Regions from separate parts of the Aerococcus mictus genome, predicted to be linked through region 2. Evidence: predicted binding sites of a transcription regulator. Region 2 holds the regulator's gene; the other holds the start of a gene.
The links. The regulator HrcA, encoded in region 2, represses chaperone genes, less so after heat shock. The targets are predictions, from matches to a motif close to TTAGCACTCNNNNNNNNNGAGTGCTAA.
Positions count from the first base shown of each region.

Region 1 (8,016 bases), 830 kb from region 2:
GGCGGATTGGCTGGGTGCTGGTTTTTCTTCAGAAAGACTAGACTGGTCTGCTTTATTTTCTTCAGCTAGCCGTGCTTCCTGCTCGGCTTTTTTATTGAGGTAATAATCGTAATCGCCTAGGTAGAGGGTGGAACCCTCCGGACTGATTTCAAGCACTTGGGTGGCAATCCGATTAATAAAGTAGCGGTCGTGGCTGACGAATAGCAAGGTTCCATCATAGGCAATCAGGGCATTCTCTAAAATCTCCTTAGAATCGATATCCAAGTGGTTGGTCGGTTCGTCCAGTACTAAGAAATTATCATGATTAAAGGAAAGTTTGGCGAGGGCAAGCCGGGCCTTCTCGCCCCCACTCAGCATGGCGACAGATTTTTCCACGTCTTGGCCGGAGAAGAGGAAGGAACCCAGGATGGTACGAATGTTTTCCTCGTTAATGGTCGGATGGTCATCCCAAAGTTCATGGAGGACATCCTTATTGCTGTGGAGCTTGGCTAATTCTTGGTCATAGTAGCCAATAGTCACATTAGCCCCATAGTGGATTTCCCCCTTGATGGCAGGGATTTCTTGGATAATGGTTTTTAAGAGGGTAGATTTACCCACGCCGTTGGGCCCCACCACTGCGATAGCTTGTTGCTTTCTAATATCCAGCTCAATCGGGTAGGAGAGTAAGTGATCATCGTAACCAATGCCTAGCTGGTCGGCGGTAAGGACCACATTGCCACTAGACTTGTCCGTGAGGAATTGAATATGGGGACTTTTTTCGTCTTGCTTAGGCTTTTCGATTTTGGGCATCTTTTCGAGTTGCTTACGTCGACTCTGGGCCATCTTAGTGGTCGAGGCTCTAACAAGGTTACGGGCCACATAGTCTTCTAACTTAGCGATTTTCTTTTGTTGTTTATCATAGGCCTTTTGCCAGCTTTCGAGGCGGACGGCTTTTTCTTTGAGGTAGAAGGAATAATTGCCCTTATAATATTCCATACTGTGGTTGGTCATTTCATAGGTTTCATTGGTGACATGGTCTAAGAAATAACGGTCGTGGCTGACAATTAATAAGGCTCCTGGATAAGAAGGCAGGTAGTCTTCTAGCCAGGTCAGGGTTTCAATGTCTAAGTGGTTGGTGGGTTCGTCGAGGATGAGAATATCGCGCTTTTCGAGGAGGACCTTGGCCAGGGCTAGCCGGGTCCGTTGACCACCAGATAATTGATTGATGGGTTTGTCGTAATCTGATTCGGGAAATTGAAAGCCGTGGAGGACCATGCGAATTTCGGAATCATAACCGTAAGCATTGCTTTGGTTGACTTCTTCTTGTAATTGGTCATAGCGTTTGAGGGCCTCTTGGTAGCTTGCTTCATCCTGGGCATCGGCCAAGTCTTGAGCGGCTTGCTCGGCATGGTGGATGAGGGCAATAGATTCTTTAAAAACCGACCGCATTTCTTCATAAATCGTCCGTTGACTGTTTTCAATGGCGGCATGTTGGTCCATGTAGGCAATGGTCTTACCCTTAGCCCGGGTGACTTGCCCTTGGTCAGGTTCTTCAATGCCTGCTAAGATTTTGAGTAGGGTGGATTTGCCGGTGCCGTTTCGCCCGACTAAGGCAGTACGACTATTATCTTGGATGGTCATTTGGACATCTTGGAAAAGAATATCGGAGCCAAAACGTCGCATGAGTTTTGATCCTTGTAATACAATCATTGGATCCTTTCCTCCTAAATCGTTTATTATTGTCTTCACTAGTGTATCATATTTTATCGACAGATATTTTTTGACTTTGTGAACTTTCCCTTAGAAAGGGGCGGGATTATTCACAAAGTTTTAAAATTAATGAAAATTAGCAGAAAAGATTTATGTGATTTTTCACAAAGTTCTTTCCATTTTATGATTTAGGTGATAAAATGTATTTGATATCTTGTGAAAAGGAGTGGAAACATGAAGGAAATTCCACGTGCAACGGCTAGGCGGTTACCGCTTTATTACCGTTACTTGCATAATTTTAAGAATATGGGTAAGACACGGATTTCTTCCAGCGAACTCAGTGAGGCGATCAAAGTGGACAGCGCCACTATTCGCCGGGATTTCTCACATTTTGGTGCCCTAGGGAAGCGTGGTTATGGCTATGATGTTGAAGCTCTATTGGACTTCTTTAGTCGCCAACTCTACCAAGACCGCCTCACCACAGTGGCTTTAATCGGGGTCGGTAATTTAGGGAACGCCTTATTAAATTATAACTTTAAACGGACCAATAATATCCGGATTGGGGCGGCCTTTGATATTAATCCTGAGATTGTAGGAACCGTCCATAGTGGGGTACCGGTTTACCCTATGAGTGAATTAAAGGAACGGATTCAAGAAATGGAAATTCTGATTGCTATTATGACCGTTCCGGAAAAAGTCGCTCAAGATACCGTGAGTGAATTAGGTGAAGCCGGTATTCAAGGCATCTTGAACTTTACGCCGGTGGTTTTAGATGTTCCTGAAGATATTCATGTCCAAAACGTCGATTTAGCCAATGAGTTGCAAACCCTGATTTACTATATCGGTAATCGAAATGGCAACAATAAAAAGAAAAATTAGTAGAACTAGCAAAAGTTAGCTAGAAACTGGTCAGACGATCAGGTCTAACTTATGTCAGTCGCTTAGTAAAGCCCTCTTAATGGAGGGCTTTTTCTTGTCATCAGTTTTTATAGAAAATTTTGCTTCTCTTTTAAATGCTATTGATGAGCATTCGTTCTGCTTTTGAATTTTGGTCGTTGAAAAGCCATGGCATCGGCTCGAGCCGAGGTCTCTCGCTTAGCGAACTTCAAACGTTTAGTACGGCTAATGCCTACTAAACGTAATTCACATCGCTTGCTTATTCATGGCTAACTACCTCATTCAAAGCGCCACTACTGCTCAACGCTATTTATCAAATAAATGCTATCAAAACATTACTCATCAATAGTAAAAATGAAAGTGCAAAGAGTTTAATCTATCTCAATTTCCTAATTTCAAAGATATATATACTTTTTAAATGATATTTTATATTTTTAAAGTGATAACAAGAAAAAAGGTCAAAAAAAGTCAACGAATTACTTGATTTATATCTGGAAATGTTTTACTATAAATATTGTAAGTTAGCAGTCGGAGATGATGAGTGCTAACAAATCATTAAAAGTGTTATTAATTAGTATGTGAAATTTGGAGGGATATTTTAAATGTTAAAGCCGTTAAATGAACGTGTGATTATTCAAGTCCAAGAAGAGGAAGAAAAAACTGCTTCTGGTATCGTTTTACCATCTGCTGCTAAAGAAAAACCTCAAGTAGGTCAAGTGGTAGCTGTTGCTGATGCTACTGATGATTACACCCCTCAAGTTAAAGTGGGCGACCAAGTTATTTTTGAAAAATACGCAGTAAGCGAAATCCGCTATGAAGGGGAAGATTACCTCATCATTAAAGAAAAAGATTTAACTGCTGTAGTTGAATAATCATTGACTGAACTTCGACAATCAACATAAAAAACATTGAATTCTCGATCATGCTTAGATTTAGAATAGGAGATAGATAGAATGGCCAAAGATATTAAATATTCAAGTGATGCAAGACAATCTTTAGTAGAAGGTATTGATAAATTAGCCAATACCGTGAAAGTGACCTTAGGGCCTAAGGGACGTAACGTTGTCCTAGAACGTAGCTATGGGTCCCCATTAATCACCAATGACGGGGTGACCATTGCTAAAGACGTTGAATTAGAAGATCACTTTGAAAACATGGGAGCTAAATTAGTTTCTGAAGTCGCTTCTAAGACTAATGATGTTGCTGGTGACGGGACAACTACCGCTACTATCCTAACCCAAGCCCTCGTCCATGAAGGTTTCAAAAATGTGACAGCAGGGGCAAATCCTGTGGGCATTCGTCGTGGGATGGATCAAGCTATCCGCAAGGCAGTAGAAGCTTTGAAAGAAATTTCTGTTCCAGTGAATGCTAAAGAATCCATTGCTAACGTTGCGGCAATTTCTTCCGGCGACCAAGAAGTAGGCCAATTAATTGCTGACGCTATGGAAAAAGTAGGCCAAGATGGTGTCATTACCATTGAAGAATCACAATCCATGGACACTGCCTTAGACGTTGTTGAAGGGATGCAATTTGACCGCGGTTACTTATCCCAATACTTTGTAACCGACAACGATAAGATGGAAGCTGTTCTCGATGATCCTTACATCCTGCTCACTGATAAGAAGATTTCTAATATCCAAGATATCCTTCCATTATTAGAACAAATCGTACAACAAGGTAAATCCTTATTATTAGTGGCTGACGATGTTGAAGGTGAAGCACTTCCTACTTTAGTCTTGAACAAAATTCGTGGAACCTTCAATGTTGTTGCTGTGAAAGCGCCTGGCTTTGGTGACCGTCGTAAAGAACAATTAGAAGACTTAGCTGTTCTTACCGGTGGTACAGTCATTACTGAAGACTTAGGTCTTGAATTGAAAGACACCAGCATTGATCAATTAGGTCAAGCTGCCCGTGTAACCATTACTAAAGACGATACCACCATTGTTGAAGGTAAGGGTAACAAGGAACAATTGGAACAACGTGTGGCTCATATCAGAAAACAAATTGAAGAAACTACTTCTGACTATGACCGTGAAAAATTACAAGAACGTCTTGCTAAATTAGCTGGTGGGGTTGCCGTTGTTCGCGTAGGTGCAGCCACCGAATCTGAACAAAAAGAACGTAAATTACGTATCGAAGACGCTTTAAACGCTACTCGTGCTGCGGTTGAAGAAGGTATCGTAGCTGGTGGTGGTACTGCTTTCATGAATATCCAAGACAAGGTGAAAGAAGTCGTTGACTCCTTAGAAGGTGACGAACAAACTGGTGCAGACATCGTGGTTCGTGCCCTCGAAACCCCACTACGTCAAATCGCTGAAAATGCTGGTCTAGAAGGTTCTGTCATTGTAGAACACATTCACGATAAAGACCAAGGTGTTGGTTACAACGCTGCTAGCGGTGAATGGGTAGACATGATTTCTGATGGTGTGGTTGACCCAACCAAGGTGTCACGTTCTGCTTTACAAAATGCAGGCTCAGTAGCTGGTTTGATTTTAACTACTGAAGCAGTTGTTGCTGACCATCCAGAAGAAAATGCAGGAAATGATGCAGCTGCAGGAGCAGGCGCACCAGGGATGTATTAATCCGAAAACTGAATAGGATAAAGATTGAAAAGCGCTTGGGAATTTCCCAAGCGCTTTTTCACAAAAAAAAGTAAGCTCAGATTAAGGAAATTTTCCTCAGTCAGAGCTTACTTTTTCTCTTTATCGTTTTTACCAAATATTATCTAAGATTAAGGTTTGGGTCCGGTCAGGTCCTACTGACACTGTGGCAATGGGGGCCCCTACGATTTCACTGATGCGACGGACATAAGCTTTAGCATTTTCAGGAAGTTGGTCAAAGTCTTGACAGCTAGTTATGTCTTCTTCCCAGCCAGGTAAACTTTCATAGATGGGTTGACATTGAGCTAGGTAGCGCAAGTTAGCGGGGTAAGATTTGGATACTTGGCCATTAGGGGTTTGATAGCCTACACAGACCTTGATTTCATCCAGGCCAGTTAAGACGTCTAAACAGTTCAAGGAAAGTTTGGTTAAACCAGAAACCCGGCGAGCATGGGCCGTCACCACCCCGTCGAACCAACCTACCCGGCGCGGACGACCTGTAGTGGTACCATATTCATGGCCAACTTCACGGATGCGGTCCCCAATAGCATCATGCAATTCGGTTGGGAAGGGACCGTCACCTACTCGAGAGGTATAGGCCTTCATCACTCCGATAACCGTATTGATTTTGCTTGGTCCAATCCCACAACCGACTGTAGCACCACCGGCAATGGGGTTAGAGGAAGTCACGAAGGGATAGGTCCCATGATCAATATCCAGTAAGACCCCTTGGGCCCCCTCAAAAAGAATGTTTTCCCCTTGGTCATAGGCATCATTCATCAATAAGGAAGTATCCGTGACATATTTTTTCAGATTTTGGCCATATGCTAGATATTCCTGGTAGATGGTGTCGTAGTCTAATGGTTCTTCGTCATATACCTTGGTTAAGAGTTCGTTTTTGATTTGAATTTGTACAGATAACTTTTCCGCGAAAGTTTCGGGGTCAATGAGGTCAGCCATCCGGATACCATTACGGGCAATTTTATCCATATAGGCGGGACCTATCCCTTTTTGGGTAGTACCGATCTTATTGTCGCCTTTACGTTCTTCATCCAAGCGGTCGATCAGTTGATGGTAGGGCAAGATCACTTGAGCCCGTTCAGAAATGCGGAGGTTTTCACAAGAGATTCCTGCTTGGCGCAAATAGGCCAATTCTTCAAGTAAAGATTTAGGGTTAACAACCACGCCATTTCCGATCACACTCAGTTTATCTTCTGAAAAAATTCCTGAGGGAACGAGGTGGAGCTTAAAAGTTTGCTGGTTGAATTGGATCGTGTGGCCAGCATTATCTCCGCCTTGGTAACGGGCAATAATATCGGCTTGGCTACTGAGGTAATCGGTGATTTTCCCTTTTCCTTCGTCGCCCCATTGAGTACCTACAACAACAACTGATGGCATATGCGTTCTCCTTTATCTATTCGATCTTAATAATGTCTTCATCATGTTAGCTTGTGGCATAACACCCAAAATATTATACCGCAATTTTTTTTGAAGAAAACCTTTTTTTAGGCTCTGACCTTTTTAATAATAAAAAAAGTCCTTGCTTGCCCTAAAAAAATAGCATACATTTATAAAGTAAGAGTGCGACAGTCACAACGAAGGACGAAATCATTGGAGAAAACTGTCATAAGCTCAGCTAAAAGGATGTGAGGACGCCGTTAGAGACTTGAATCACTGGAGGAAAATACCATAAGCACAGCACGCCTGTGCGTTGGAGTTTTCTGAAGTGACTTCAAGGCTGGCGTACGAACTCAGCTAGCCTGAGCGTTGGCAGTTTTTGAAATGGACGTTCGTCCTGTGACTGGAGCAGGTTTGGTAAGGATGTGAGAACGCCGTCAGAGACATGAATTGCTGGAGGAAAATACCATAAGCACAGGAAACTGTGCGTTGGATTTTCTGAAGCAACTTCAAGTCTGGCGTCCGAACTCAACTAAACAGAGTGCGACAAGCGCATCAGAAGGCAAGAAGCACAAGGCAGAGAGAACTGCCAGAAAAGGAGTCAAATTAGATGATTAATCGCTATACCCGTCCAGAAATGGGACAATTGTGGTCGGATGAGAACAAGTACCAATCGTGGTTGGAAGTGGAAATTTTAGCTGTTGAAGCTTGGGCCGAATTAGGAGAAATCCCCCAAGAGGATGCCCAAGCGATTCGTCAGCGTGCCAAGTTCGATGTCAACCGTATTTTAGCGATTGAAGCTGAAACCAAGCATGATGTGGTGGCTTTTACCCGCTGTGTTTCAGAGTCATTGGGTGATGAGAAGAAATGGGTCCATTATGGTCTGACTTCTACCGATGTGGTGGATACGGCTTATGGCTACCAATTAAAGCAAGTGAATGACCTCCTCCGCCAAGACTTAGACGATTTCTTAGCGATTCTTAAAAAGCAAGCCCTCAAATATAAAAACACCCTCTGCATGGGGCGGACGCACGGGGTTCATGCGGAGCCGACAACTTTTGGCTTAAAAGTGGCCCGTTGGTATAGTGAATTTAAGCGTCATCGTGAACGTTTTGAACATGCAGCTAAGGGAGTCGAAGCGGGAAAAATTTCTGGTGCAGTGGGGACTTTTGCTAATGTTCCCACCCAGGTGGAGGCCTATGTTTGTGAACATTTAGGAATTCGTGCCCAAGAGATTTCGACCCAAGTCCTCCCGCGTGATTTACATGCAGAATATATTTCAGTCTTAGCCCTAATTGCTACCGGAGTGGAAAATATGGCGACCGAAATCCGCCACTTACAAAAGTCCGAGGTAAGGGAAGTGGAAGAATACTTTGCTGCGGGTCAAAAGGGCTCTAGCGCCATGCCCCATAAGCGTAACCCGATCGGTAGT
Region 1 is NZ_CP132985.1:240,694-248,709, forward strand. Features, by position in the region: gene DBT49_RS01130 (ABC-F family ATP-binding cassette domain-containing protein) at 1-1,689, opposite strand, end outside; gene DBT49_RS01135 (redox-sensing transcriptional repressor Rex) at 1,924-2,568, shown strand; gene DBT49_RS01140 (co-chaperone GroES) at 3,189-3,458, shown strand; gene groL (chaperonin GroEL) at 3,540-5,168, shown strand; gene DBT49_RS01150 (adenylosuccinate synthase) at 5,298-6,584, opposite strand; gene purB (adenylosuccinate lyase) at 7,195-8,016, shown strand, end outside.
Region 1: a site for HrcA is predicted at 3,108-3,134, ahead of DBT49_RS01140 (co-chaperone GroES). Genes of this name have one in related genera too.

Region 2 (8,016 bases):
ATCGTTTCTTCTTTACCAAAGATAGCTTCTTCAAAGCTTAAATCCATGGTGTATTGTAAGTCATCCCCACGGCGAGGTGCAGTCCTAGACCGTTGACTAGCAGACGAGCCAAAGCCACCGAAGCCACCTTGACCACCAAAGAACTGATCGAAGATATCTTCAAAGCCAGAGAAACCTTGTCCTGAGTAGGATTGATAACTTCCGTTGCCAAAGCCACCGAAACCACCATTTGCACCAGCATGACCAAACTGATCGTATTGTTTCCGTTTGTTTTCATCACTTAAAACTTCATATGCTTCCGTTACTTCTTTATATTTTTCTTCAGCACCGGGATCATGGTTTAAATCAGGATGATATTTTTTTGCTAGTTTACGGTAAGCACGCTTGATATCTTTCTGGCTGGCGTCTTTACTGACACCTAAAATGTCATAGTAATCTCCTTTAGCCATATTTTACCCCCTTATCCTCGATACAATAGTTTGTCCCTGCCTTAAGACAGGGACAAGCCTACTATAGTCGATTATTTATCGTCATTTACTTCTTCGAAGTCACCTTCAACGGTACCATCATCATTATTATCTTGATTTTCATTTTGGCCTTCTGCTTGGTTAGCTTCGTAAAGTTTTACCGTTAATTGTTGAAGAACTTCCATTAATTCGTCCTTCTTAGCCTTCATCTCATCAGTATTTCCAGCTTCTTGGGCAGCCTTTAGTTCGTCTTTTAATTGGTTGGCTTTATCGATGTCTGCTTGATCTGCTTTACCTTCAACATCTTTAGTAGTTTTTTCGGTTTGATGGATGATTTGTTCAACTTCATTCTTCAATTCTGCTTCTTCTTTACGCTTGTTATCTTCTTCAGCGTTAGCTTCAGCATCTTTCATCATGCGGTCAATTTCTTCATCGGTTAAACCAGAATTAGATTGAATGGTAATCGCTTGCTCCTTACCGGTGCCTTTATCTGTGGCTGAAACATTAACGATCCCGTTTTTGTCAATATCAAATTTCACTTCGATTTGAGGGACACCACGAGGAGCTGGGTTAATATCGGTTAATTGGAAACGACCTAAAGTCTTGTTGTCAGCAGCCATAGGACGTTCACCTTGTAAGACGTGGATATCTACAGCGGGTTGGTTATCTGCAGCCGTTGAAAAGACTTGGGATTTAGAGGTTGGGATAGTCGTGTTCCGATCAATTAATTTGGTGAAGACCCCACCCATGGTTTCAATACCTAAGGATAGTGGCGTAACATCGAGCAAGACAACGTCTTTAACGTCACCAGTAATCACACCACCTTGAATAGCAGCACCCATAGCAACCACTTCATCAGGGTTAACACCACGGTGTGGGTCTTGGCCAGTTAATTCTTTAACATGGTCAACCACTGCCGGAATACGGGTAGAACCACCAACTAAAATCACTTGGTCAATATCTGACTTGGATAAGTCAGCGTCAGCTAAGGCTTGTTGAACGGGTTTAGTGGTCCGGTCAACTAAGTCATCAGTAAGTTCGTTGAATTTTGCCCGAGTTAAGGTTAATTCTAAGTGTAATGGACCACTTTCACCAGCAGAGATGAATGGTAAGCTGATTTGTGTAGAGGTAACTCCGGATAAATCCTTTTTCGCTTTTTCTGCAGCATCTTTGAGACGTTGCATAGCCATTTTGTCATTGGAAAGATCGATCCCATTATCCTTCTTAAATTCTTCAACTAAGTAGTCCACAATGCGTTGGTCAAAGTCATCCCCACCTAATTTATTATCGCCGGCAGTAGATAAAACTTCAAAGACACCGTCACCGAGTTCTAAGACAGAAACGTCAAAGGTCCCGCCACCTAGGTCAAAGACTAGGATTTGTTCGTCTTTATCATCTTTGTCTAAACCATAAGCTAAAGCAGCTGCAGTAGGTTCGTTAACAATCCGTTCAACTTCTAAGCCGGCAATTTTACCAGCATCTTTGGTTGCTTGACGTTGGGCGTCATTAAAGTAAGCTGGCACAGTAATAACAGCTTTACTTACACTTTCTCCTAAGTAATCTTCAGCGTAGCCTTTTAGGTATTGTAAGATCATAGCAGAAATTTCTTCTGGGGTGTAATCTTTGTCATTGACATGAACCTTGTACCCGGATTCCCCCATATGACGTTTAATCGAAGCAACTGTATTCGGGTTTGTCACCATTTGGCGTTTAGCGACTTCTCCTACTTGAATTTCGCCATCTTTAAAAGCTACTACAGAGGGTGAAGTGCGATTGCCTTCTGGGTTAGTAATAATTACTGGTTCTCCACCTTCTAATACTGAAACGGCAGAGTTTGTAGTTCCTAAGTCAATTCCTATAATTTTACTCATTATTTATTATCTCCTTTTTTATTATTGTGCAACGACTACCATAGCTGGTCTTAAGACACGGTCTTTGATGACATAGCCTTTTTGATAGACTTCAACGATAGTATCTGATTCTTGACCGTCATCAGCAGGAACAGATGAAACGGATTGGTGGAAATTAGGATCAAATTTTTCACCTTTAGGATCAATCGTTTTTATTTCTTCATCATTAAAGGCACTTTGAATACTTTCCAATACCATTTCAATGCCGCGTTTCATACTGCGACTTGCTTCATCATCTGCTTCAATAGTCAAGGCCCGTTCTAAGTTATCAACTGCACCTAAGAGTTTTTCAGCTAAATGTTGGGAACGGTATTTAGCAGCATCTTGTCTTTCCTTATTATTTCTTCTTTGAATATTCTTAATTTCCGCAGATAAGCGAAGAATTTGATCATTTTTTTCTTCAAGTTCTTTCTTTATGCTTTGAAGTTCACTCTCTTTATCATTCTCATGGACTTCTTTATCTTCATCTGCGGTTTTATTTTTCTCATCATCAGCCAGGTGTTCTGACTCATTATCCTTATCGGCTTTATTATTTTGATTTTGTTTCAAATCTTGAGCCTTGTTTTTATCCTGGATAGACTTTTCATCTTCAGTTATATTTTCTGGGTCAACATCCTGATTGTTCTTATTATGAACTTTGCTCATCTGTTTACCCCTCCTCTTTATCATTTTTATAATATGAATCGATATAGTGATTGAGCTGTAGTCTCACACCTTGAAATAGTTGAGCCATTCGCAGGTAAGACATATTTTCTGGGCCGAGAATAGCCACAGAAATCGTTTGTTGATCATTATTACCACCAACAAAATTGGTAGCCATAATAGATAAATGATTGAGGCCATCAGCCTGCATGTCCTTACCTACCTTCACTTGAATCCCTTGATCACCAGGATCAATGAGTGTATCTAATAAGTTAGGATTAGCAAATAGACGATTTAAATTCTCTACCTGTTGGTAAGCATCACTTTGATAGAGATGATTATAGAGATTTGCCTTACCTTTAGCAAAGACGCGTGAAGCATCCATTTTTTTAAGTAAATCTTCGATTATACTTCCTTCATAAAGTAAGCGTCGAATTGATTCATCGAAATAGGACATATAGTTACTTTTAAGGCGTACAAGAACGCTAGGAAGACTTAAACCAATTAAATCACGGTTAATAATATTTGCCATATCCTCTAAGGCTTCCATAGATACACTGTCTGGCAAACGATAAATTTGCGTTTCCACTGTCCCTTCTTCTGTCACTAAGACAAGCATCACTTGCCGGCTAGTTACCGGTACAAAGCGAAAGCCAGCTAAGTGATAATGGTAAGCGTCAGGTCCTAAAGAAATCGCCACATAGTTCGTTAGCTCAGCTAAAAGTTCAGTTGAGCGATTAACGATTTCATCTAAGGCCAAGTAAGGTGATTGAAATATTTCACTCACCTTTTCATTTTCCGCTTCACTTAATCCACTATCGATAATTCCACCATTCTTGGGAAGAATATAATTAATGTAGAAACGATAGCCGGCTTCAGTGGGCACTCTTCCGGAAGACGAGTGCATCTTTTTAATCAAATCAAGTTTTTCAAGTTTTGCCATATCATTTCTAATAGTTGCAGAACTTGCCTCAAGGCCAGTCAGTTTTAGAATCGATTTAGAGCCAATCGGTTCTTCACTTTGACTATAGGCGTCAATAATTGCTTTTAAAACAATAATTTGTCTTTTACTTAACATCTTATCACCTCTTTTAGCACTTGACAGCTCCTTCTGCTAACATATCTATATACTAACATGGTTAAGTGCATATGTCAATAAAAGTCAAACTGTTTTTCAAAGAATTTCCTAGTCATTACAATTCCTATTTTGACCTTTAGCAAAACAATTTCATAGGTAATGTTAAAAGATAGCCCTTACTTAGTAATAACAGCTGGCAGTGATAACTTACTAGCGACTCAACCTTTACCTTGGATCGGTCCCTAGCCTCATACAAAAATGACAAAATAAAAAAAGTTGGCAAATCGACACCAACTTTTTAGAGAATTTAGTTTTGATAATTTTCATATTTTTGTAGACGACTTAGGCAGTCACTTTTATCTTGATTCAACTGTTCCACCATAGCCTCTACACTAGAGAATTTCTTTTCACCCCGTAAATATTCGTACCAAAATACCAGCATTTCTTCACCATAAATTTCTGACTCAAAATCAAACAAGTTAATTTCAATGGTCTTGTCATTATCATCACCAAAAGTGACATTATATCCAATGGAAGCCATCCCCCAGAATAGCTGATGGTTGATTTGACATTGAACCAAATAAACACCAACTTTGGGAATTAAAGTACTGGCCTGGGTATAGATATTAGCCGTTGGAAAGCCTAGGGTACGGCCTCGTTTAAAGCCGTTAATGACCAAACCACGGAAGAAATAAGGATAGCCCAGCGCCTGGTTAGCTTCTTCCAATGATCCCTCAGTTAGCTCCTTGCGAATCTGTTTGGAAGCAATTTTATTATTATTTTCATTCAATACGGGGACTTCAATAATTTTGAAGCGATCTTCAGCATAGTCTGGCAAGTTTTTCATATTAGCTATGGCTTTAGCTCCATAGGTATAATCAAAGCCCGCAACAACTACCTTAGCATTTAAGCCAACCAGATAATTATCAACGAAAGCTTTGGGGCTTTGATTAGAAAAGGCACTGGTATAATCAACTAAGTAAACCCGATCTACCCCAAAAGTCTCAAGTAAAAGCATCTTTTCTTGATTTTGCGTCAGGTATTTCATTTGATTAGGGTGAAGGTCTTGATTAACAATTAAAGGTGAAATATTAAATGTCATCACTGCTAATGGAAGCTTGCGTTTGAAGGCTTCCTTCCTTGCAGCTTTAATCACTGCTTGATGGCCACGGTGGACACCATCAAAAAAACCCAAAGCTAAAACGATGCCCTCATTATTTTTAAGATTCTGATCTATGGGATGATGAATGGTTATTACTTGCATAAGACACCTCATTGTTAAAGTCATCAGTTATATCAGCATTTTTAACGGTTTCATTTGTTCTTCATCACTGGGATGTTGTCCATAAATAGCCATGAGTCCTTGCTGGCCATAAAAAGCCACCGGCAATTGGTCTCGATATTCTTCGGCCAAATTATTTTTATTTAAAACCGCCCCGTTGCTGACGAGTTTTTCTAATTTGCCACTAATCTCAATATGAACTAAGTCTTGGATCAAAAAATCGATGGGAAAAATAAAATCATTTTTTCCTTGACTAATTTGATCTTCAATTTCAGATAAAGTAAAGCATTGTGATTGGGTAAAGGGGCTCGAGGCTATCCGACTAAGGTCAGTCATGGTCGCAGCATAGCCTAGTGCCTCTCCTAAGTCTGAAGCAAGGGTCCTCACATATGTCCCCTTGCCACACCGGACGCGAAAATTAAAACTTTGCACTTGCTGGCCTTGATCGTATCGGCAGGGCTTTATAAGGTCAAATTCATAGACATTAACCAGTCTTTTCGGGCGGTCAACCTTCTCACCATGGCGGGCATAGTCATATAACTTTCGACCGTTAACCTTAACAGCAGAATACATGGGAGGGACTTGAGTAATTGTACCTAACATGCTATCCATAGCTTTTTGAATAAGCTGTCCATCGACAGCTTCCTTCACAGGCGTTTGGCGAACAATTTTTCCGTCCAAATCTTCTGTTTCTGTTTGAAAACCTAAGGTAATTTCTCCTTGATAGACCTTTTCCTTATCAGTGATCCAATTAGCCATTTTTGTCGCCTTATTCACACAAATTGGCAATACGCCACTCACATTGGGATCCAAGGTACCGGTATGTCCCACCCGTCTGGTCTTTAACAATTTACGTAAGGCATTGACACAATCGTGACTAGTCATCCCTCTTTCCTTCCATAAAGGAATTATGCCATCCATGGCTTCACCTCCTATTATTTAATACTTACAAAATCTTCGATTAACTGACAGAAGTCATCTGCATATTTATCTGCCTTTACTGGACCTACCCCGCTAATATCAAGAAATTCATGATAGTTCTTAGGCTTTATTTCCACCATATCAAGAAGACTCTGGTTATTAAAAATAATATAGGCAGGAACATTTTCTTCACTAGCTAAACTATAGCGTAATTCACGAAGTGCTTCAAATAATTCTTCATCTTCTGGCGATAAATGATCAGTCAATGATTGAGCTTTCTGACTAGTCTTCGTTTTATTTTCTGATCGAATATAGGCAGATTCTTTAATATAAAGGCACTTATTTCCTTTTAGAATAGGTAGCGCCTTTTTCGTAAGGCTAAGTCCCTTATATTCATTAACCGCCAAGGCCCCTTCAGAAATTAATTGAGAAATAATATTCTTAATTGTTTGCTCATTCATGTCTTTTAACAAAGCATAGGTTGATAATTGGTCAAAATGTTTCTCTTTAATTTTTTGGAGTTTTTTACCTTTTAAAACATCTGTGACTAGGGTCATGCCATAAGGATAAGCCATTCTAACAATACAAGAGAGGATCATTTGTCCTTCTCGACTGACATCAACCTTTTTGACTTGCTGCAAACAATTGGAGCAATTTTGGCAATGGTCAGGAGCTTCCTGACCGAAGTAGGCTAAAATGTGTTGTCTCAAGCAGGAAGAGGTCGTTGCATAATTAATCATATCATTTAAGCGACCTTCACTAGTGGGATCATTGCTTTGACTAATTAAAAATTTAGCGGTCAAGATATCCTTGGGGCTGTAGAGAAGAATGGCTCTAGCCGGCAAGCCGTCTCTGCCTGCCCGGCCTGCTTCTTGGTAGTAACTCTCTAAATTAGTGGGCAAGTTATAATGGATCACCCGCCGAACATCAGGTTTATCAATTCCCATCCCAAAGGCATTGGTTGCTACAATGATATTAGTACGCTCATAGATAAAGTCATTTTGCGAAGCCATACGGTCTGCTGGGCTCATTCCCGCATGGTAAGCGCTCACCGGAAGGCCTTGGTCACTTAGCCATTCACTCAAACGATCAACAGTTTTTCGAGAAGAAGCATAAATGATAGCTGCTTCTTCTTTATCTATTAAATCCATTACAGTCTTCTTCTTTGATTCTGGTTCCATTACCTCAAAAGTCAGGTTGGGACGATCAAAGGAATTAATGAGGACATAGGGGTTCTCAAGAGCCAATTGATGAATAATATCCTGTTGAACCCGATTGGTAGCTGTGGCTGTAAAGGCACTGACAACCGGTCGGTGATTTAACAGACCAATAAAGTTAGCAATCTCTCTATAAGAGGCTCTAAAGTCGTGTCCCCATTGGGAAACACAGTGGGCTTCATCAATAGCTATTTGATCTAAGGGTAAGTCATTAGCTAATTGTAGAAAAGACTCGCTCTTTAACCTTTCTGGTGATATATAAATCAGCTTGACATGTCCAGAATTGATCCTTTCCAGGACAGCAAAATAATCCTCACTGGATAGACTGGAGTTTAGATAGACACTATGAATTCCATGTTCATTAAGACTATCTACTTGGTCCTTCATTAATGAGATTAAAGGAGAGATTACTAAAGTAATACCAGGTAAGATTAAAGCAGGTAATTGATAGCAAATTGATTTGCCTCCGCCAGTGGGTAGAATCCCCAAACTATCGCGA
Region 2 is NZ_CP132985.1:1,067,324-1,075,339, reverse strand. Features, by position in the region: gene dnaJ (molecular chaperone DnaJ) at 1-449, opposite strand, end outside; gene dnaK (molecular chaperone DnaK) at 521-2,338, opposite strand; gene grpE (nucleotide exchange factor GrpE) at 2,360-3,022, opposite strand; gene hrcA (heat-inducible transcriptional repressor HrcA) at 3,027-4,097, opposite strand; gene ribF (riboflavin biosynthesis protein RibF) at 4,405-5,361, opposite strand; gene truB (tRNA pseudouridine(55) synthase TruB) at 5,389-6,300, opposite strand; gene recQ (DNA helicase RecQ) at 6,315-8,016, opposite strand, start outside.